DNA from 3 places in the Metabacillus dongyingensis genome. Region 2 is predicted to be linked to each of the others. Evidence: predicted binding sites of a transcription regulator. Region 2 holds the regulator's gene; each other region holds the start of a gene.
The links. Region 2 encodes LexA, which represses DNA repair genes until DNA is damaged. Its sites were predicted from a motif close to CGAACATATGTTCG; they were not measured.
Positions count from the first base shown of each region.

Region 1: K8L98_RS17140 (DNA polymerase IV) is a predicted target of LexA. The motif match lies at 5,238-5,251, and genes of this name have one in related genera.
Region 3: recA (recombinase RecA) is a predicted target of LexA. The motif match lies at 4,078-4,091, and genes of this name have one in related genera.

Region 1 covers NZ_CP082944.1:3,462,797-3,469,934, forward strand. The annotation lists gene zwf (glucose-6-phosphate dehydrogenase) at 1-602, shown strand, start outside; gene K8L98_RS17125 (MFS transporter) at 674-2,044, opposite strand; gene K8L98_RS17130 (YqaE/Pmp3 family membrane protein) at 2,162-2,347, opposite strand; gene gndA (NADP-dependent phosphogluconate dehydrogenase) at 2,449-3,861, opposite strand; gene K8L98_RS17140 (DNA polymerase IV) at 3,979-5,220, opposite strand; gene msrA (peptide-methionine (S)-S-oxide reductase MsrA) at 5,521-6,048, opposite strand; gene K8L98_RS17150 (M20/M25/M40 family metallo-hydrolase) at 6,118-7,138, opposite strand, start outside.
Region 2 covers NZ_CP082944.1:2,428,595-2,435,732, forward strand. The annotation lists gene K8L98_RS12055 (helix-turn-helix domain-containing protein) at 1-56, opposite strand, end outside; gene K8L98_RS12060 (LysE family transporter) at 165-749, shown strand; gene K8L98_RS12065 (DUF6584 family protein) at 984-1,472, shown strand; gene K8L98_RS12070 (magnesium transporter CorA family protein) at 2,066-3,523, opposite strand; gene lexA (transcriptional repressor LexA) at 3,621-4,241, opposite strand; gene yneA (cell division suppressor protein YneA) at 4,400-4,714, shown strand; gene K8L98_RS12085 (YneB family resolvase-like protein) at 4,728-5,378, shown strand; gene K8L98_RS12090 (DUF896 domain-containing protein) at 5,446-5,676, shown strand; gene tkt (transketolase) at 5,852-7,138, shown strand, end outside.
Region 3 covers NZ_CP082944.1:2,285,701-2,292,838, reverse strand. The annotation lists gene K8L98_RS11345 (TIGR00282 family metallophosphoesterase) at 150-944, opposite strand; gene rny (ribonuclease Y) at 1,037-2,599, opposite strand; gene recA (recombinase RecA) at 2,970-4,007, opposite strand; gene K8L98_RS11330 (competence/damage-inducible protein A) at 4,240-5,496, opposite strand; gene pgsA (CDP-diacylglycerol--glycerol-3-phosphate 3-phosphatidyltransferase) at 5,522-6,100, opposite strand; gene K8L98_RS11320 (helix-turn-helix domain-containing protein) at 6,174-7,067, opposite strand; gene K8L98_RS11315 (DUF3388 domain-containing protein) at 7,086-7,138, opposite strand, start outside.

The DNA of each region.
Region 1 (7,138 bases), 1.0 Mb from region 2:
CTGAAGGAAAAACGGTTCCTGGCTACCGCGAGGAAAGCAATGTGGATACCGAATCCAACACAGAAACATACGTGGCAGGCAAAGTCATGATTGATAACTTCAGATGGGCAGGTGTTCCATTCTACATCCGTACTGGAAAGCGAATGGCGGCAAAATCCACAAAGATTGTTGTTCAATTTAGAGATTTGCCGATGAACCTATATTCCAAAGATGTCGACAGCAAGCATCCAAACCTGCTCGTCATTCATATTCAGCCTGATGAAGGCATTACTCTTCATTTGAATGCAAAAGAATCAGGCGGCGGATCATATGTGAAACCGATCAAACTCGACTACTGCAGCAATTGTGTCGATCAGTTCAATACGCCTGAAGCCTATGAAAAATTAATCTACGATGGCCTGCGCGGAGATGCTACAAACTTCACGCACTGGGATGAGGTTTCATTATCATGGAGCTATGTTGATACCATCTCTAAAGCGTGGGAATCAGCAAAAGCAGACTTTCCTAACTATGCTTCCGGCTCAATGGGCCCGAAAGCAGCAGATGAAATGCTTGAAAAAGACGGCTTCCACTGGTGGCCGATTACAGATATTGTAGAATAAAAAGTTTAAACGCCTGGAAATTCCAGGCGTTTTATTTTTGAATAAAAAAAGCCTCCTCTCAGAGAGGCTGCTTAGTTGAAATCCTTTTTACTATTCTTATAATACATAAGAAAAACGGTCAGTGAGCATATGATTAGTCCCGCTAGCCCTGCAAAAATATTAGTATAAATCAGCTTAGGTGCAAGTCCGTGCTGCCATTCAATAAACAGCCCGGAGAGAGCAACTCCGAAAGCTCCCCCAAAGAATTGCACAAGCTGTGTCATACCCATACCCGCTCCAATTTCTTTTTTCGGAAGGATGCGGGTTGCCTCATTTGCAATGCTTGATGTTAAGCTTGAAAAACCTGTGCTCATAAACATATAGGCAATTAAAATCGCGTAAGGTGAGAAGCCTGAGAAAAAGATCAGAATAACGGTTGAAATCAACAGTGCTGCATGACCAAAAAAGATGAGCGGAAGATTTCCGAACTTATCGATCAACCGGCCAATAAACTGAGCTGCGACTGCAGACAGAATAGCTCCCGGGAAGATAATCATTCCGATGGCAGCCGGATCTTTCTCAAAAATGACTGTCAGGATAATCGGCATTAAAAACAGAGTTGAGAAATGAACAATAAAAGCAGAAAATCCGACTCCGGCTAATTTCAAGTATGGCCGATTACGCAAAAGCGACGGCTGGACAAACGGTATGTCGACTTTATGCACATGTCTCCAGAGAATAAATAATAGAATGATTGTGCCGGCAAGCAATGGTATGGACATCGTTGATAAAAATAGCAGCAATCCAGTAACGCCAAGTCCAGTCAGCAAGCCTCCGAAAGAATCAAAGTGGACTTGCTTTGCATCTTCTTTCGGCAAGAGTTTTTGAAAGAGCGGCAAAAGCAGGATGACAAATCCCGTAATTAAAAAAAGATAATGCCAGCCTAAATATTGTGTAATGGCTCCGCCTATAACAGGACCTAGACCAAAACCAAGAGAGGCAGCTGATGAAATAAGCGACATTGCTTTTCCCCGTCTTGATATAGGAATGTATTTCCCTGCAAGAACCATTGCAAGACCAGGAACAGCCCCTGCACCTGCAGCCTGCAGAACACGGGCAGTTAAAAGCATATAAAAATTGTTTGAGAAAAATCCGATGATGGACGAGATTCCAAGCAGGATTAACCCAATAGAAAGCAGCTTTGAAATCGGAATAAAATCAGATAAGCGGCTGTATGTCAAAGTGGAAATTGCAAAGGCAATCGAATAGCCGGATACAATCCATGATGCTGTTCCAGATGATAAGCTCAGGTCATTTAACACACTTGGCAGCGCTACATTGAACATTGTCGTGTTCATTACGACAAGCCAGACTGTTAAGCTCCATAACAAAACAATCTTTGTTTCGTGGGCTAATCCATGTTCTTTTTTTTCAATAAGTATTTCTGTTGTGATAGCTGACATGTGATCCCGCCTTTTTATTTCGTGTACCTAATGAAATATACGCGCTCCATCCAAAATCGTCAACCAATTTGAATTCACGAAAAAACCGGACATCCGCTTACATGCCCGGCCTATCTATTAATAATGAGTGCCATATTTTTTTGCTCGTTTATCTGCCTTCGCATCTTTTACAACCAGTACCGCATGAATGGCTCCCGGAATATAAAAAATCAAAGTTAATATTAAATTCAGGAGAGCCTGAAATGGTTTTCCGACAAAAAGCACCGCTGCAGGCGGCAATAAGATGGCCAGTAAATAAAGCATCCGTTTTCACCCCATTCAATCATTCTGTTTCTTTTTTACCCAGATATCATAAGGAGAAAATAAAAAGAAAACACGGCGCAGATGGCACCGTGTTTTCTTTTTTATTTTGACATCCATTCCGTATGGAAGATACCTTCTTTATCCGTACGCTGATACGTATGAGCTCCAAAATAGTCGCGCTGTGCCTGAATAAGGTTGGCAGGAAGCGTTTCTGTCCGGTAGCTGTCATAGTATGATAACGCAGCTGAGAAGCTAGGCACCGGTACTCCCTGTTCAATCGCAACCGTTAAGACTTTGCGAAGAGCTCCCTGGTAGCTTTCTGCAATTTCTTTAAAGTATGGATCAAGCAGCAGATTTGCAAGGTTTGCATCACGGTCATATGCATCTTTGATTTTTTGCAGGAATGCAGCGCGAATGATGCAGCCGCCTCTAAAAATCATGGCGATATCGCCGTACTGAAGATCCCACTTGTATTCATCTGAAGCTGCTCTCATTTGAGCGAAGCCTTGAGCATAAGAACAGATTTTACTCATATAAAGAGCTTTGCGCACAACTTCAATCAGTTCTGACTTATCGCCTTCAAAAGGAGAAACAGCAGGTCCTGATAAGATTTTGCTTGCTTTCACGCGCTCATCCTTCATGGCAGAAATGAATCGTGCAAAAACAGACTCTGTAATAATCGGCAGAGGAACACCTAAATCAAGGGCGCTTTTGCTTGTCCACTTTCCAGTGCCTTTTTGGCCAGCAGTATCTAAAATGACGTCAACAAGCGGCTTTCCTGTTTCTTCATCCGTTTTAGTGAAGATGTCTGCTGTGATTTCAATTAAATAGCTGTCAAGCTCGCCTTGATTCCAGTCCGCAAATACTTCATGCAATTCCTCTGCAGATAGACCAAGAACATTTTTCAAAATAAAATAAGCTTCTGAAATCAGCTGCATGTCGCCGTATTCAATTCCATTATGGACCATTTTCACATAATGGCCTGCACCATCAGGACCGATGTATGTAGTACATGGATCACCATCAACTTTTGCAGAAATCGCTTCGAAAATAGGCTTTACTAGATCGAATGCTTCTTTTTGGCCGCCAGGCATAATTGATGGCCCTTTAAGTGCCCCTTCTTCACCGCCGGATACCCCAGTGCCGATAAAATGTATGCCGCTCTCGGCAAGGTCCTTGTTGCGGCGCTGTGTGTCAGTATACAGCGTGTTTCCGCCGTCAATTAAAATATCCCCTTTATCTAAATGAGGAAGCAATTGTTCAATTGTAGCATCTGTTGCAAAGCCCGCTTTGACCATCAGTAAAATTTTGCGGGGAGTTTCAAGTGACTGAACAAATTCTTCAATGCTGTATGTACCAACCAGATTTTTACCGCTGTTTTCTTTCAGCATCTCCTCTGTTTTATCAGAAGAACGATTATAAACCGATACGGAATATCCGCGGCTTTCTATATTAAGAGCGAGGTTTTTGCCCATGACGGCCAAACCGATGACGCCAATTTGCTGTTTTGACATTATGTTACTTCCCTTCTCAATCTATTTTTTATATACAGAGCTCATGTATACAGTTACATGGATTCTTCATGTAAAAATAACACAGGAGCCTTGCTTTTATCAAGTAAAGCGCCTTAATTATTCCCTTAAAAAATCTTTATTAAAACTTGTGCCGCTTGTTTTATCATCTTCTGATTTGTCCACTTTCATCCCGCGTTTCACCATGCTGCCGCCATATTTTCTATTAATATCTTCAATCGTTTTGTAAAGAGGTTCTTTTTTTGCGTCCTCCTGAAAAGAAAAAAGATCCAGCTGCTTATAAGCATCTTCTTTCGGAACGAGATCCTGGCATGTTACGCCAAGCAGCCGGATTGGTTCACCCGTCCAGTGCTTATCAAACAGCGCTTTAGCATGTGTAAGAATATCCTCTGTCTCAACAATTGGGTTATTCAGTTTCTTACTTCGAGTATATGTGCTTCGGTCAGAATAACGAATCGTCGTAAAGATTTTCGTGCCGAGAACATCCTTTCGTTTCATTCTGCTGCTTACTGAATGTGACAGACGGTTCAGAGTTTCATACAGGATTTTTGCCTCTGTCGTATCTTTTGATAAAGTAGTTGAGTTTCCAATGCTTTTAAAATCATAGATGGAGTCAGGGTTTACCTCTCTTTCATCTATTCCATTTGCTCTTTTTTTCAGGCGCTCGCCGTTGATTCCGAGAAGCTGCTTTAATCCGATCGCATCAGCACCTGCAAGGTCTTTTATCGTCTGAATACCAATTGTTTTTAATTTCTCGGCCGTTTTTTCTCCAACCCCATGCATTTCACTTACAGGAAGGGGCCAAAGGGTCTTAGCCAGCTCCCGCTTTCTGAGTACAGTGATGCCGAGGGGTTTTTTCATGTTGGATGCCATTTTGGCGAGAAATTTATTAGGTGCTACACCAATGCTTGCCGGCAGCAAAAGCTCTTCCATCAGCCTGTCCTGAATGGTCTTAGCGATTTGAAGAGGGTTGCCCTCCTTTAAAAACTCCGTTAAATCCATATATCCTTCATCAATTGAAACGGGCTCTACCAGATGTGTAAACTCCCGTAAAAGGCCGAACATGGCTTTAGAGGCTTTTCTGTAACGGTCAAAGTTTGGTTTTCGGACAATTAGTTCAGGACAATGCCGTTTCGCCTGCCAAAGCGGCATGGTCGTTTTCACTCCCTTAGCCCTCGCTTCATAACTGCAAGTAACCACAATTCCTTTTCGTTCTTCAACGTTTCCTGCAATTGCAAGCGGCTTTCCTCTAAGTTCGGGTTCAAAAGCCATTTCAACAGATGCATAAAAGCTGTTCATGTCCACATGTAAAATTACTCTTGGTCCACTTAGCTCTTTCATCTTATTCATCTTCTTTCCAAACAATCGTTCTCTTTCCATTTTATCATATAATCCAAAAAAGCCCCATCAGGTAAATGGCGGCACTGTTCATTTTTTCCGACTGTCCTTTAAATCTGAAAGGGACCTATGATGAAGGCAAGAATCAGTACCCTAATCTGCTCTTAAACAAGAAAGGCGGCCGTGGAAAGGAAGGTACCCTGCTGCACACTTTGACAAACTATTATCGGCACAAAGCGAAAATACGTTATGAAAAACTTCAAAAAAGCTCGCTGTCTTGTTATAAGGCAGTGAGCTTTGTTTTTACTTCTTCCAATTTTTCTTTATAAATTCTTCTCTTCCGGATTCTTCTCTTTCTTGCTTATATTTCTCCGGATTTTTTGCATAAAACTTTTGATGATATTCCTCTGCATGGTAAAAAGGAGCTGCCGGCAGGATTTCAGTTACAATCGGCTTTTTAAAGCGCCCGCTCTCTTCAATCGCAGCTTTTGACTGCTTTGCTCTTAGCTTTTGCTCTTCTGTATGATAAAAAATGGCTGTGCGGTACTGGCTGCCCCGGTCAAAGAACTGACCGCCATCATCTGTCGGATCAATTTGCGGCCAATATAACTCGAGCAGTCTTTCATATGAAAATACTTCAGGTTCAAATGTAATTTCCACAGCTTCCAGGTGGCCTGTTTCACCTGTTTTAATTTGTTCATAAGAAGGATTTTCTAAGGTTCCTCCTGTATAGCCAGAAACAACCTCAATGATCCCAGGCTGCTCGTCAAACGGCTTCACCATACACCAGAAGCATCCTCCGGCAAAAGTTGCTTTTTCTCTCTTTTTCATGCTGAACACCTCTATTTTCTGAAATAAGAAACAGCAGGAGCAATCGCTGCGCCTGCCATTCTTTTTGGATTATTCGCCTTTAGCTACTTCCTCAATGATTGCGACAACAAGCTCAGCTGTTTTCACAAGCTCTTCTATCGGCATCTTTTCATTGGTTGTATGGATATCTTCATACCCGACTGCCAAATTCACAGTTGGAATGTCAAACCCGGCAATAACATTGGCATCGCTGCCTCCGCCGCTTGTTTGAAGCTCGCTTGTCCGGCCGATTGCTGCTGCCGCTTTTTTAGCGACCTCTACAACATGATCTCCCTCGCCAAATTTAAAGCCTGGGTACATTACTTCAATATCCACTTCAGCACGTCCGCCCATTTCAGCAGCAACGCTCTCAAAAGCTTCTTTCATTTTCGCCACTTGAGCTTCCATTTTTTCAGAAACCAAAGATCTCGCTTCAGCCAAGATATTCACTTGATCGCAAACAATGTTTGTTTGCGTGCCTCCTTCAAAACGGCCAATATTAGCTGTAGTTTCTTGATCAATTCTGCCTAAAGGCATTTTAGCAATTGCTTTTGCAGCAATCGTGATCGCAGATACGCCTTTTTCAGGGGCGACACCAGCATGAGCCGTCTTGCCAAAAATGGTTGCTTTTACTTTAGCTTGTGTTGGAGCTGCAACAATAATTGTCCCGACTTTTCCATCACTGTCTAATGCATATCCGAATTTTGCCGTGATCTGAGATCCATCAATGGCTTTCGCTCCTACAAGGCCTGATTCTTCACCGGCAGTAATAATAAATTCGATTTTTCCATGAGAAATATTATTTTCCTTCAATACACGAACGGCTTCAAGCATCGCGGATAAACCTGTTTTATCATCAGCACCTAAAATCGTCGTACCGTCTGTTACGATGTAATCATCTTTAATAGAGGGCTTAATGCCTTTTCCAGGAACAACAGTGTCCATATGTGAAGTAAAATAAATCGGATCTACTCCGTCTTTTACAGCTTCCAGAGTACAAATTAAATTTCCAGCACCGTGCCCGGTAACACCCGTTGTATCATCTTCAACAACATGAACACCAAGTGATGAA
Region 2 (7,138 bases):
TTACTTTCTCTAAAGGCTTTTAAATTTTTTGCAATGATAAGATTTATTTCCTCCATAAATACACTCCTCGTTTACAATATAACGTCCGTATTGTACAATAAAAAGTAAATCGTTATAATGTCCATTTTAGTCATTATAACATACATCACAGAGGGGGAGCCAATATGCCTTTATTATCGTTTTTGCTATATGTTTTTGTTACAAGTTTTACACCAGGTCCCAATAATATTATGGCAATGTTATTTGCTAACAAATACGGGTTAAAAAAGACAATCAGATTTTGTTTAGGAGTTGGTGCAGGATTCTTTGTAATAATGTTATTGTGTAGCTATTTTAATCTTTTGCTTGAAAATTTCATTCCACAAATTGAATTTATAATGACTACCCTAGGTGCAATCTATATGTTGTATCTGGCCATGAAAATTATTACCGGTAAAAATAATGCTAAAGACAATGATGGGGACAAGAATAACAGTTTTTTAACAGGTATGCTTTTACAATTCATAAATCCGAAAGGTATTTTATATGGCATAACTGCAATTTCAACCTTCATCCTTCCATATCACAGTTCAAATTTCAGCTTACTATTTTATTCATTATTTCTAGCTTTTGTTGGTTTTATGAGTACTTTCTGTTGGAGTGTGTTTGGTTCAATTTTTCAAACGTTTTTATCAAAGTATAGAAGTCAGTTTAATGTAATTATGGCTTTGTTATTAGTGTATAGTGCAATTTCGATTCTTGTAGAATAAAACAGGTTTCTTGTTAACGGAGGCTATAGTTTAATAAGCACAAGCCGGCTTCAACAGCCTTAAATAGTATTATTTATCTCAACAATCGAGCGCAATTCACAAATAGTGGATCGTGTCCTTTATTCCACAATCGGGGGCGATTGCAGCATAGAGTGTTTGCCCTTTGACTATTAGCTAATAGGATAGTTTAGTTTAGGAAGCAACTATCCTAAGAAGATAAATGAGGTGTTTTACATAGAAAAATTACCAGTTAAGACTATTAAGAAGATTGAAGAGGACATTAAGAAAAATGATTTAGGCAAAGCAAGGGATAGACTACACGGGTTAATTTCAACTTACCCAAATGAGTTAGAGCTCCGCAGAAAGTTGGGGGACATCTATTTCACATTAAAATATCCATCAATGGCAGGTCGCTACTGGTATTTAGAAAAGAATAAAACACCGGAAATGATCCAAGCTTGTATTCAATTTGAAAAAACTATGGGAAATGATCCTTTCCTTATAGCAAGAGCTTTAAAATTTAAAGGTGACAATGAAATTTTAAAAAACCTGGAATTAGATCAGGTAATTTCACCTGTACAAGATAAAGTGAAAGAAAAACTGCAGGAAGAACCTGACGATTCATTGTATGATAAATTATTTGTTATTGGTTGCTTTTCGATAATAATATTAACAATTCTCTTTGCAATAATAGGAGTATACTCACTCTTTAATTGGCTTTGATCCAGCAAAAATGGAAAGCTAATCAAAAACTACTAATGTTTTAATGTAAATCAAATGTTATTCAACAATCGGGGGCGATTGCAGCAAAGTGTAATCGCCATTTGGTAACTTTTAAAATGTTTTTTATGTTTGATGGTATAATCTATTTTAAATAAGATCTGCTTTTAATCGGAGGTATATATTGTTTTAAACGAAGATTTGGAATTCATATTGAGTAAATTTGAGGAACTTGAAAGTAACGATGTGGAAATAGATGATATTGAAGGCGAGACCATATCAATTCAATAAAGTATAAAAGATATATAATGTTTAAATACAATATCAATAATTTTTTGACCCCAAAATTGACCACTTTTTGACCACCAAAGTATCAACTTTAATATAATTAATAACTCACTAATTTTTCAAAAGTATTGATATAATAAGGTTTTATTACCTAATTAAACTTAAAAAACACAAAGTATATGTTCAGAACTCAAGTTCACCCTTGGGAAAGAGAACAGTATATGTATCAATATTAATTACACAAAAACCCTTCAGCAGATGTTGAGGGGTTTTTGTGTAATTAATATAGAAAAAAGCATCGGCTTTACTCAGTCAAGGTTTTCAGATTTTCCCTTATCAAAATAGTCTTTAAGCAGTCTTATGATTGCAATCCCGGCAAGTACACTCCCTACAGCAATACCTGATAAAGCTACAACGAGCGAAATATATTCAAAAACAGAATAACCGGCAAGCTTGCTCCACTCAATTTTCCCCCGCCAGTCTTCAATCACCAGATTCATTCCGTAAATCCCGGAAATAACAGTATAAGTCGTTAAGATCAGCAATAGAGAATTATGACGTTTACTTGCAAATTTTTCCTGATTTTGATAAAGACTGTCCATCGTGTTTATTACCTCTTTGTAAAGAGTTTCAATTTTAAAGCGATCTTTCATCAAAACAGAAAGCTCTTGTCCCTCAGTCCGGCTGCTGATTTCAGAAAAAATATATTTGGCGGTAAAATTGGCAATCGATCTGATCAGTTTGTCCATTTTATCTTGTTTTTGGTCAATATAGAGCTGTGAATAACTGTATGAAAGCTTTAAAAGGACAATTTTATAAAATAAGTGCAGAATCATATTGTAATATAGCTGGCCATACATTTCTTCAGCAATGAGTTTTTCATTTTTGCTGTCTCTGCTGATGCATGTAAATGTATGGTCGCTGATAATATGAAAACTATCCGGGGACCACCTGTCATAAACATGATCATTTACGTATTTTTCGATGTACTTTTGATTGGTTGCAGAGATGTATGGCTGTTTTTTTTCTTTATATCCATTCATATGTCCGATTCTGAATAAATCGTTATTTGTTATTTGATTATCAGGAGCAGCCATTAAAAAACTGGATACGAACATTCTTTCATCAATAAAATAAGGAAGGCTGCCCAGATAAGTTGATTGATCATTCTCGCTTTTTTCTATGAAGGGGACGATGAATGGACAAAGGTCCTGGAAGATAAAATCCTGAGTCTTGTCAAAACGTTTTTCACCACAATAGAGAACAGTACCTTTTTCTTCTGTAATTGAGGGCTCGAGAACGCGAAAATGATCCATAAAATCCAGTGCATCACTTAAAGAGAAATCTTCATTGTTATTGTAAGGGTCTGTTCGAATCGTTACCATTCCGATAGAGAAAGGACAAAGGTAGATATCAATTGAATGAACCTTCAAAGAAAATGAATTGTGTGCAGTATCAAGTCTGCATTTCAAATTTAAAGGCTTTGAGTAACGGTTTATCGCTTTTTCTTTATATTTGTCAGGGAATAAGATTTGTTCTATGTACGGCATAAAATAATGATTCAAACGTTTATGCGGGATATCAATGCTCTCCCCGTAATATTTATTTTGCTGTTTAACATTCTCAATTGAAAAAAATTCAAACCCGTTGGCTAACAGCTCCTCAATTAACTCCTTAGTGCAGTCCTGAGCCCATGAAAAGGGAAAAATGAATTGGCAATTCGTTCGCAGTATGGTTATTTCATCATGAATAATATTGGAATTCATAGGTTACCTCTTCTAAATTTTATCAATTATTATATATTCCCCTTGTTAAAGAGCATAAAACGCCAAAATAAAAATCTTTGCTGAGCAGCAAAGATTTTTAATGAATATTCCGGTAAACCCCAATGACTTTCCCTAAAATTGAAACATTTCGCAGAATAATAGGATCCATGGTTGAATTTTCAGGCTGAAGGCGAATGAAGTCTTTTTCTTTAAAGAAACGTTTTACTGTTGCTTCATCATCTTCTGTCATGGCAACTACGATATCTCCGTTATTTGCTGTTTTTTGCTGTTTAACAATTACCATATCCCCGTCCAGAATTCCAGCTTCTATCATACTGTCTCCCATAATCTCGAGCATGAATACTTGATCATCTGCTGCTGCAAACGTATCAGGAAGCGGAAAATATTCCTCAACATTTTCGATGGCTGTTATAGGGGAACCCGCTGTAACCTTACCGATAATCGGAACATTTATAACATTTGATCTTGGAATATGTGAAGTCTCTTCTTCTAAAATTTCAATGGCTCTGGGCTTAGTTGGATCGCGTCTGATTAGTCCCTTGCTCTCTAGCCTGGCCAGGTGGCCGTGGACAGTTGAACTAGAAGCAAGGCCGACAGCTTCGCCAATTTCGCGAACAGAAGGCGGATAACCTTTTTTCTGAACTTCTAATTTGATGAAGTTTAAGATATCCTGCTGTCTTTTTGATAATTTTGTCATCTTATGCACCTCGCGTCCTGTAATTTATGTTGATTATAGCATGTTTTTCCTGTGCATACAAACATAAGTTCGAAAAAATCCGTTGACAGAAACGTTTGTTCGCATTATACTAAAAATATCAAAAGTGCGAACAAACATTCTATTTCGAGGTGGGGATTATGTTGAAAGAATCTTTTTCTTATTTACTCTCATTTTTTATCGTCGTTATTGTTGCTGTCTTTGCTTTATCTTATACTGGTGAAAAAGACAGAATGGATCACTACGTAAATATAGAAGTTACTGAAGGGGACAGCATCTGGAGTATTGCTGACAAATTTAAAGAACATCATAATCTTTCTAAGTCAGATTTTGTCGAGTGGGTACAGGAAAAAAACGGTATGGAGACTGCAGTAATTAAACCTGGTGAACAAGTCTTTATACCCATTGAGAAGACAGCCTTTTATGAGGTCAATCAAATAGCAAGCAAGAAATAGGGAAGTGAGAACACTGAACGCCATCATCTATTGCAGAGTCAGCACAGTGAAAGAAGAACAGGAAACATCTCTTTTAAGACAGAAGGAAGAGCTCATAAATCTTTCTGAGCAGCACAGCATGAATATTGTAAAAGTGATTGAAGAGCAGGCCAGCGGCTATGATATAGAGAGGGACGGGATATTTGAACTGTTTGACTGCATCAAAAATCAGCAGGTGGATGCAATCCTGATCCAGGATGAAACAAGGCTTGGGAGGGGAAACGCCAGAATTGCACTCATTCATTTTCTTCTAAAAGAGGGAATAACACTTTATTCCGTTACACATAACGGCAGGCTTCTGCTCTCAGAAGCTGATTCTATGGTGCTTGAAATCGTCAGCATTGTTGAAGAATATCAGAGAAAGATTCATAATCTGAAAATCAAAAGAGGCATGCAGCGTGCGGTCCAAAACGGGTTTAAACCTCAAAATAACCTGTCTAATATTCATGGGAGCCCCGGGAAGGATAAAAAAGAGCTTCCTGTTTCAGAAATTGTCCGCTTAAAACAAAACAAACTGACATTTGCAGAAATTGCTGCTACTTTGAGAGGCTTTGGCCATGATGTTTCAAAGGCAACAGTACATAGAAGATATCAGGAATATATGAAACAATCAGGAGACCAATAAGTTGTCTTTTACAGTCATTTTTAGTACGATAGCATAGTGAATCTATCTACAAAAAGGAGTTACCATTATGCTTTCAAAAGAAAAAATGGCTAGAATCAATGAACTTTCAAAAAAGGCTAAATCAAGCGCTTTGTCACCTGAAGAACTAAAAGAACAGCAAAGCCTGAGACAGGAATACCTGCAGGTGTTTCGCGGTTCCATGAAAAATACATTAAAAGGCGTTACGATCCTCGACCCAAACGGTACGGATGTAACACCTCAAAAACTAAAAGATGAGAAGAAGCGAAACCTTCATTAATAAAAGGAATACGTCAATTTGTGATGTATTCCTTTTCAATTTGCACATAATACATTAGAATAGTTTCTTACACATCTTAATGCACTATTACATTTCATTATTAATGGTTGTATCCTAAAGTGTGTACCGCTATGATAAGAAAGTAGAATGTTATTTATGAAAGGATGATCAAATTATGTCACATTCAATTCAAGACTTATCTATTGCTACGATTCGAACATTATCGATCGATGCAATCGAGAAAGCAAATTCAGGACATCCTGGAATGCCTATGGGGGCAGCTCCAATGGCTTACTCGCTTTGGACACAATTTATGAATCATAATCCTAAAAACCCTGAATGGTTTAACCGTGATCGTTTTGTATTATCAGCTGGCCATGGATCTATGCTGCTGTATAGTCTGCTTCATTTGTCAGGCTATGATCTATCTATGGAAGATCTTAAATCTTTCAGACAGTGGGGAAGCAAAACTCCAGGTCACCCTGAATTCCATCACACAGCTGGTGTAGATGCAACTACAGGTCCATTAGGCCAGGGAATCGGCATGGCTGTTGGAATGGCCATGGCAGAGCGCCATCTTGCACATACATACAATAAAGAATCATATCCTGTAGTAGATCATTACACATACGCTATTTGCGGAGATGGCGACTTAATGGAGGGTATCTCTTCTGAAGCAGCTTCTCTTGCAGGTCACCTGAAGCTTGGCAAATTAGTCGTTTTATATGATTCAAATGATATTTCTCTTGATGGCGACTTAGATCGATCATTCTCTGAAAATGTTGAAGATCGATTCAAATCTATCGGATGGCAGGTCATCCGTGTTGAAGACGGCAATAATATAGAAGAGATTTCTAAAGCAATCGAAGCCGCTAAAAAAGATGAAACTCGTCCAACGTTAATTGAAGTGAAAACAACAATCGGCTATGGCTCTCCAAATATGTCCGGAAAGTCTGACGTACATGGCAAGCCGCTTGGGATTGACGAAATTAAATTAACAAAAGAAGCTTATGCTTGGACATTTGAAGAAGACTTTTATGTTCCAGAAGAAGTTTATGCTCATTTCAAGGAATCTGCTGAACAATTCGGAAATAAGAAAGAGCAGGCATGGAATGATCTTTTCGAAAGTTATAAAAAAGAATACCCAGAGCTTGCAAAACAGCTGAACGCAGGAATCAGTGGCGAATTGCTTGAAAACTGGGACGAGGCAGTGCCTGTGTATGAAGAGGGAAAAGCACTTGCATCACGTGCATCCTCAGGTGAGGTATTAAATGCACTGGCAAAAAATATTCCTTATATCTTTGGAGGATCAGCTGATTTAGCGGGTTCTAACAATACATCCATTAAAGGAGCTGCTGATTTCACAGCAGAGGATTACAGCGGCCGCAATATTTGGTTTGGGGTACGTGAATTCGCAATGGGTGCTGCATTAAATGGTATGGCTTTGCATGGCGGCTTGAGA
Region 3 (7,138 bases), 140 kb from region 2:
TGCCTTATTAGATCTGTTCGGAGGGCCCATCCCCTTTATGAAGCCTTCTGAACCTCTTTCACAGCCATTCCATTGATACTATATTCACTAGAGGGAACTAGTATTCCTGCTTGGTTCATTATTTTTTCTAAAATTTCTAAATATATATTCTATTCAAAAAACATATGATCGTCATTAATTAAAATGCGGTCAATTTTCAAGGCTCTGCCTGTTTTTTCTTGAACATCGATTACTACTGCGCTCAGCTGCGCCTTGCCTTCAGTTACCTCAAATCGCACAGGGAGGCTAGTCAGGAAACGTTTTATGACCGCCTCTCTCTCTACTCCCAAGATGCCATCATAAGGGCCTGTCATGCCCACATCTGTGATAAAAGCAGTCCCCTGATCAAGAATTCGCTCATCTGCCGTTTGAACGTGAGTATGAGTTCCAACAACGGCCGTCACTTCTCCGTCCAAATACCAGCCCATGGCCTGCTTCTCACTCGTTGCTTCAGCATGAAAATCCACAAAAATGATGGATGTTCTCTTTTTAGCTTCTTCAATCAGCTCATCCGCTTTTTTAAATGGACAATCAATAGGCGCCAAGAACGTTCGTCCCTGTAAGTTAATCACAGCGATTTCTTTGCCGTCGCAAGTTATATATGTAATGCCGTTACCCGGAGTGCCTTCAGGAAAATTCGCAGGACGGATTAGATTTGGATAATTATCAATAAATTCAAAGATTTCCCGCTTATCCCATGTATGATTTCCCATTGTCACAACCTGTGCGCCAGCCTGATTCAGCTCGTGATAAATCTTTTCAGTAATCCCTTTTCCGTGTGCTGCATTCTCTCCGTTTACAATCGTCAGGGACGGTCTGTATTTACGTTTTAGCTTTGGCAAATATTCTTTTATCATATCTCTACCTGGAGATCCTACTACATCTCCTACAAATAATAGTTTCATGCTTCGCTTATACCTTCTCTCAAATGGTGTGTGTTTACCCTTAAGTTTTGCACAGATTGCAAAAAAAATAAAGCGATGCAGAAAGCATCGCTTTATTTCGCATATTCCACAGCTCTCGTTTCACGGATAACTGTTACTTTAATATGACCTGGGTAATCTAATTCTTCTTCAATCCGCTTGCGGATATCCCGTGCTAAACGGTGTGCCTGAAGATCGTCGATCGTATCAGGTTTAACCATAATACGCACTTCACGTCCTGCCTGAATAGCGAAGGATTTTTCAACTCCTTCGTAAGATTCGGAAATCTCTTCAAGCTTTTCTAAGCGGCGAATATAGTTTTCAAGCGTTTCGCTTCTTGCGCCGGGACGTGCTGCAGATAAAGCATCTGCTGCCGCGACCAGAACGGCAATAACCGAAGTCGGCTCCTGATCGCCATGATGCGAAGCAATACTGTTGATAACAACCGGGTGTTCCTTGTACTTCGTAGCAAGTTCGACTCCAATTTCAACATGGCTTCCTTCTACTTCATGATCAATCGCCTTACCGATATCGTGCAGTAATCCTGCGCGTTTGGCAAGAGTAACATCTTCACCCAGTTCTGCAGCCATGAGTCCTGATAAATAAGCGACCTCCATGGAATGCTTTAATACATTTTGACCATAGCTCGTTCTGAACTTCAAACGGCCCATAATCTTGATTAAATCTGGATGCAGTCCGTGAACACCAACTTCAAATGTTGTTTGCTCACCAACCTCGCGGATGTACTCATCAACTTCACGGCGTGATTTTTCAACCATTTCTTCAATACGTGCTGGATGGATGCGTCCATCTTGAACAAGCTTGTCTAGGGCAATTCTGGCTGTTTCCCTGCGGATTGGGTCAAATCCAGATAAAATAACTGCTTCTGGAGTATCATCAATAATGAGGTCAATACCAGTTAATGTTTCAAGCGTTCTAATGTTTCGCCCTTCACGTCCAATGATGCGGCCTTTCATTTCATCATTTGGAAGGTTAACGACAGATACCGTTGTTTCAGCTACATGATCTGCTGCACAACGCTGGATTGCAAGGGAAAGTATTTCTTTCGCTCGTTTATCCGCTTCTTCTTTCGCACGGTTTTCGCTTTCTTTAACAGTTACAGCGATATCATGCGAAAGCTCATTTTCAACCTTTTCGAGAATGATCTGTTTTGCCTCATCACGAGTCAAGCTGGAAATACGCTCAAGCTCTGATTGCTGTTTACGCACCATCTCGTCCACTTTGCTTTCCATCTCTTCAATATGCTGTTGTCTTTCATTTAGAGAATCTTCTTTTTTCTCAAGCATGTTCTCGCGCTTGTCTAAAGATTCATCCTTACGATCAAGATTCTCTTCTTTTTGTAATAAGCGATTTTCTTGTTTTTGCAGCTCATTTCGTCGTTCACGAATTTCTTGCTCTGCTTCTGTCCGAAGCTTGTGAATGTCATCCTTTGCCTCAAGCAACGCTTCTTTCTTCGTCGCTTCAGCATCACGCTTCGCATCTTCAAGAATTTGCTCAGCAGTTCCTTTCGCACCGGCAATTTTCGCTTCTGCAATGGATTTACGAACAAAATAGCCAACAACTGCACCGACGATTAGGCCAAGCAAAATGGAGATGATCATTGTAATGGGATCCATCATTTCACCTCCTCTTGCTATGAACTTGGTTCTTGCTAGATTTAAGTGTCGGCATGTATATTGCATAACGTTCTTCAACATACAGCACAAAGCTTAAGGGTTTCATGGAGACCTTGCAGCAATCCTGCTGCACAGATCAACATTTGCTTTCATAGTGCCTCGCTAAAAGTTCTAACAAAATAATAATACACCCTAATTGTAAATGTGTGAAATTTTCTTGTCAAGCCTGTCATTCTGGCGTTTCTAAAGCAATTGAGAATTTTCAGGCATTGCCTTACATTTCTTGAACAGGAAAAGTCAGGATTGTCTCTCCATTGTATCGTGTATTTTTACTTTTCACATACAAAAAAGAGGCGATAATCGCCTCTTTTTAATCTTCCAGTAAATCTAATTCTTCTTGTCCATCTGGAGCAACTGCAACTTCATCCAAGCCGTAGTGGCTGCGGATTTTCCCCTGAATCTCTAAGCGGATGCTAGGATTCTCCTTTAGGAAGATTTTTGCGTTTTCTCTTCCCTGTCCTAAACGCTCCTCATTGTACGAATACCATGAACCGCTCTTTTGAACAATATCAATATCTGTTCCTAGATCAATGATTTCGCCTTCTTTAGAGATGCCTTCCCCGTACATAATGTCAACTTCTGCAACACGGAAAGGAGGTGCAACTTTGTTTTTGACAACTTTGATTTTGGTTTTATTGCCGACCATCTCATTGCCCTGTTTCAGCGTTTCAGCACGGCGAACCTCTAAACGCACCGAAGAATAAAACTTCAGAGCGCGTCCGCCTGGAGTTGTTTCAGGATTACCGAACATAACTCCTACTTTTTCACGGATCTGGTTAATGAAAATAGCAATTGTTTTTGATTTGCTGATTGCTCCGGATAATTTACGCAATGCCTGAGACATAAGACGAGCCTGCAAGCCTACGTGAGCATCTCCCATTTCACCTTCAATTTCAGCTTTTGGAACTAAAGCTGCTACCGAGTCAATGACTAGAATATCTACCGCTCCGCTTCGAACCAGCGCTTCAGCAATTTCAAGCGCCTGCTCTCCTGTATCCGGCTGTGAGAGAAGAAGTTCATCTATATTTACACCAAGCTTTTGAGCATATACAGGGTCAAGGGCATGTTCTGCATCTATAAACGCAGCCTGTCCTCCCTTTTGCTGTACTTCTGCTATCGCATGAAGGGCAACTGTCGTTTTACCTGAGCTCTCAGGTCCATATATTTCTATAATTCTTCCACGCGGATATCCGCCAACACCAAGTGCTGTATCAAGTGCAAGTGAACCGCTTGGAGATGTAGAGATCTTCCGGTCAGTCTGTTCACCGAGTTTCATAATTGAACCTTTACCAAATTGCTTTTCTATTTGTTTCAGTGCCATATCTAAGGCAGCTTGACGATCGCTCACTGAGTTTCCTCCTTTAGTTATCAACCTATTAATAATATACCTTTTATTCGAACGTTTGACAAGTAAAAAACGAACATTTATTCGGTTTTTTCAAACGTAATAACAGACTGAAAATTCTCTTTTCTCTTTATGAAAATAAGAAATTTATGCCTCTTAATCAGCTAAAATACTAAATTACCTTTTTTCCTGATTTTAGAAACGCGGATGATCTAGTAAAAAAGAAAAATACAGCTTATTCTGCTGTATTTTCCATTAATGCTTTAATAATCAAGTAACAGCCGTATTTCACTGTACGTCTGCGAATGCCGTTGCGGCTGCCTGCAAGATGAAGGAGAACGGTTCTTACCGGCTGATCTTTAAATGCCAGCCCGATATAGACGGTTCCAGGTTTTTTCCCTTCAACAGGATCTTCCCCTGCGATGCCGGTAAAGCTGATTCCGATATCACTATTTGCAAGCTTCCTGATTTGTTCAGCCATTTCTTTGGCACATTGTTCACTGACAGCCCCATGCTGATCAAGTGTTTCTTCAGATACGTTTAATATGGATTGCTTTACTTCATTAGTGTAGCAGACAATTGTACCTTTAAAAACATCAGATGTTCCTTTAACTGCTGTCAGCTGATCTGAAAAAAGGCCTCCGGTTAAACTCTCTGCAGCTGAAATTGTCATGTCTCTTTGTCTGAGATGTCTGAGTAATTCATCAGCGAGAGTTGTCTGGTCATAACCGTAGAAAAAAGTCCCCACTCTGCTGTTTATTGTCTTCTCCATTTCATTAATCAGGCGGACAGCTTCAGATTCATTTTGATGGCGCGCAGTCAATCTGAGCGTTACTTCCCCGTCACCCGCAAGAGGTGCAATCGTTGGATTGGTTTGCGCATCGATCAAATCCTGAATATCTGTCTCAAGCTGCGATTCGCCTATGCCAAAGTATCGAAGAACCCTCGAAATGATTTTGTCATTCTGGCCAAGCTTCTCTCTAAAGTATGGGAGCCCGAATTTCATAAACATAGGTTTCATTTCGCTTGGCGGGCCAGGAAGCAGCATATAAATTCGCTCATCCGCATCTATTGCCATTCCAGGCGCCATTCCCTGCTCATTTTTTAAGACGTGAGAATCCTCAATGACCAGAGCTTGTTTTTTATTATTTTCAGACATGCTTCTTTTTACTTTGACAAAATAGTCTTCAATGCTGCGAAGGGCTTCTTCATCAATCACAAGCTTCTTGCCCAGAATATTTGCGATTGTTTCTTTAGTTAGATCATCTTTAGTAGGTCCAAGGCCGCCTGTGAAAATGATAATGTTCGAACGCTCTTTGGCAATCTTTACTGCCTGCTCAAGCCTTGAAGGATTATCACCTACAACCGTGTGATAATAGACATTAAGACCATTTTCAGCCAGCTGCTGAGATAAAAACTGGGCATTAGAGTTAACGATTTGCCCAAGAAGCAATTCAGAACCTACTGCAATAATTTCTGTTTTTGACGTCATATGAACTCCCCCTCTGAATGAAGAATTACTTGGAATTCAGTAATGCGGCTTTATTTTTTGCAAAATAGTCCCATCCTGAATAAACCGTAAAGAATAATGCTACCCATAATGCGATATCTGCAAACGGGAATGAAATGAAAACAAATGGAATGTTGTGTAAAAGCAAGGCTGAAATGGCGATAATTTGTGCCCATGTTTTAATTTTTCCAAGCATGTTTGCTGCAACCACTTCCCCTTCTCCGGCGAGCACAAGACGCAAACCTGTTACAGCGAATTCACGGCTGATGATGATAATTACGATCCAGGATGGGGCAAGTCCAAGCTCAACTAAAATAATTAAGGCTGCAGAAACAAGCAATTTATCTGCAAGCGGATCTAAAAATTTCCCTAAATTCGTAACCATATTCAGCTTTCGCGCATAATAGCCGTCAATCCAGTCAGTAGTAGACGCTATAATGAATAATATTGCCCCGGCGAGATGCGTGACGGGAATAGAAGCGTCCCCTATATACATGGTTCCCCAGTCAAAAGGAGCAAGCATAATCACCATGAATACTGGGATTAATAGAATTCTTGAGATTGTAATGCGATTCGGTAAATTCATGTTTTTTCCTCCAGAGTGTAAAAAGTATGTATCAGAAAATATAAAAGAAAGAAAAGCCATCTTGAAGATGACTTTACTCCTTAGTATATACAATCTGCATATCTTGTCTTACTGTTTTTTTAGGATCAATCTGATATTCTACAGGCTGTCCATTTACCTTCACTTCAGCAGCTGAAGCATTTCCAATGACAATAAAGGCTTCAGTTTCATTTGTAAAGTCATGCACCTCGGTTTGGTCCTTCTTCAGCATGCCGCTGAAGAATTTTTTTCCAGATGCATTTCGGATCTCAATCCAAGTCTGCCCTTTAGAGCTGACCTCAAGCTTAAATTCTTTTGCTTTTTTCAGCTCATATACCGCTTTTCTGGCTGTTTTTTCTTTGAATGTGATTTCTGAAGCCTGTTCTTCAGGTTTTTCAGCTTCCTGCTTTTCTTCTTTGACGTTTTCATCAGCTGCATCTTTCTCTTTTGGCTCTTTAGAATCAGATGCATTTTCGTCGTTTTCAATGGAATCATATTCATTTTCGCCGCTTGAAATTTGCTTAGTCTGGTCTACTGTGTTTTTTGCACCGTCCGGCTTGTCCTTCTGTACAAAAATCCAGATTACGACCGCTACTAGTAAAACCAATACGATTATTAAGATCCTGGGCAATATTTCCAAAGCCTTTGATGCTGACTTCGGAAGCTCTTTATGTGTTTTCACCCTTGAAAGCTCAGTAGTTTCATCTGAATAAACAACCGGTATTTCGTTTTTATGCTCCTCGAAAATCCGATCAGGATCCAGTCCTACTGTTTCTGCATACTGTTTAATAAAAGCCCGCACATAAAAATTACCCGGCATAATGCCGTAATTGCCTTCTTCAATTCCGATCAGATACCGCTTTTGAATTTTCGTCATTGCCTGGAGATCGTCAAGACTTAACTTCCGCTCTTCTCTCGCCTGTTTTAGTCGATTTCCTAGTTCACTCAACCGTAACACCTTCCATATCTAAAAATCAAACCCGGAAAAACTCGATTCATCAAACATTTGAGGTCCAGATG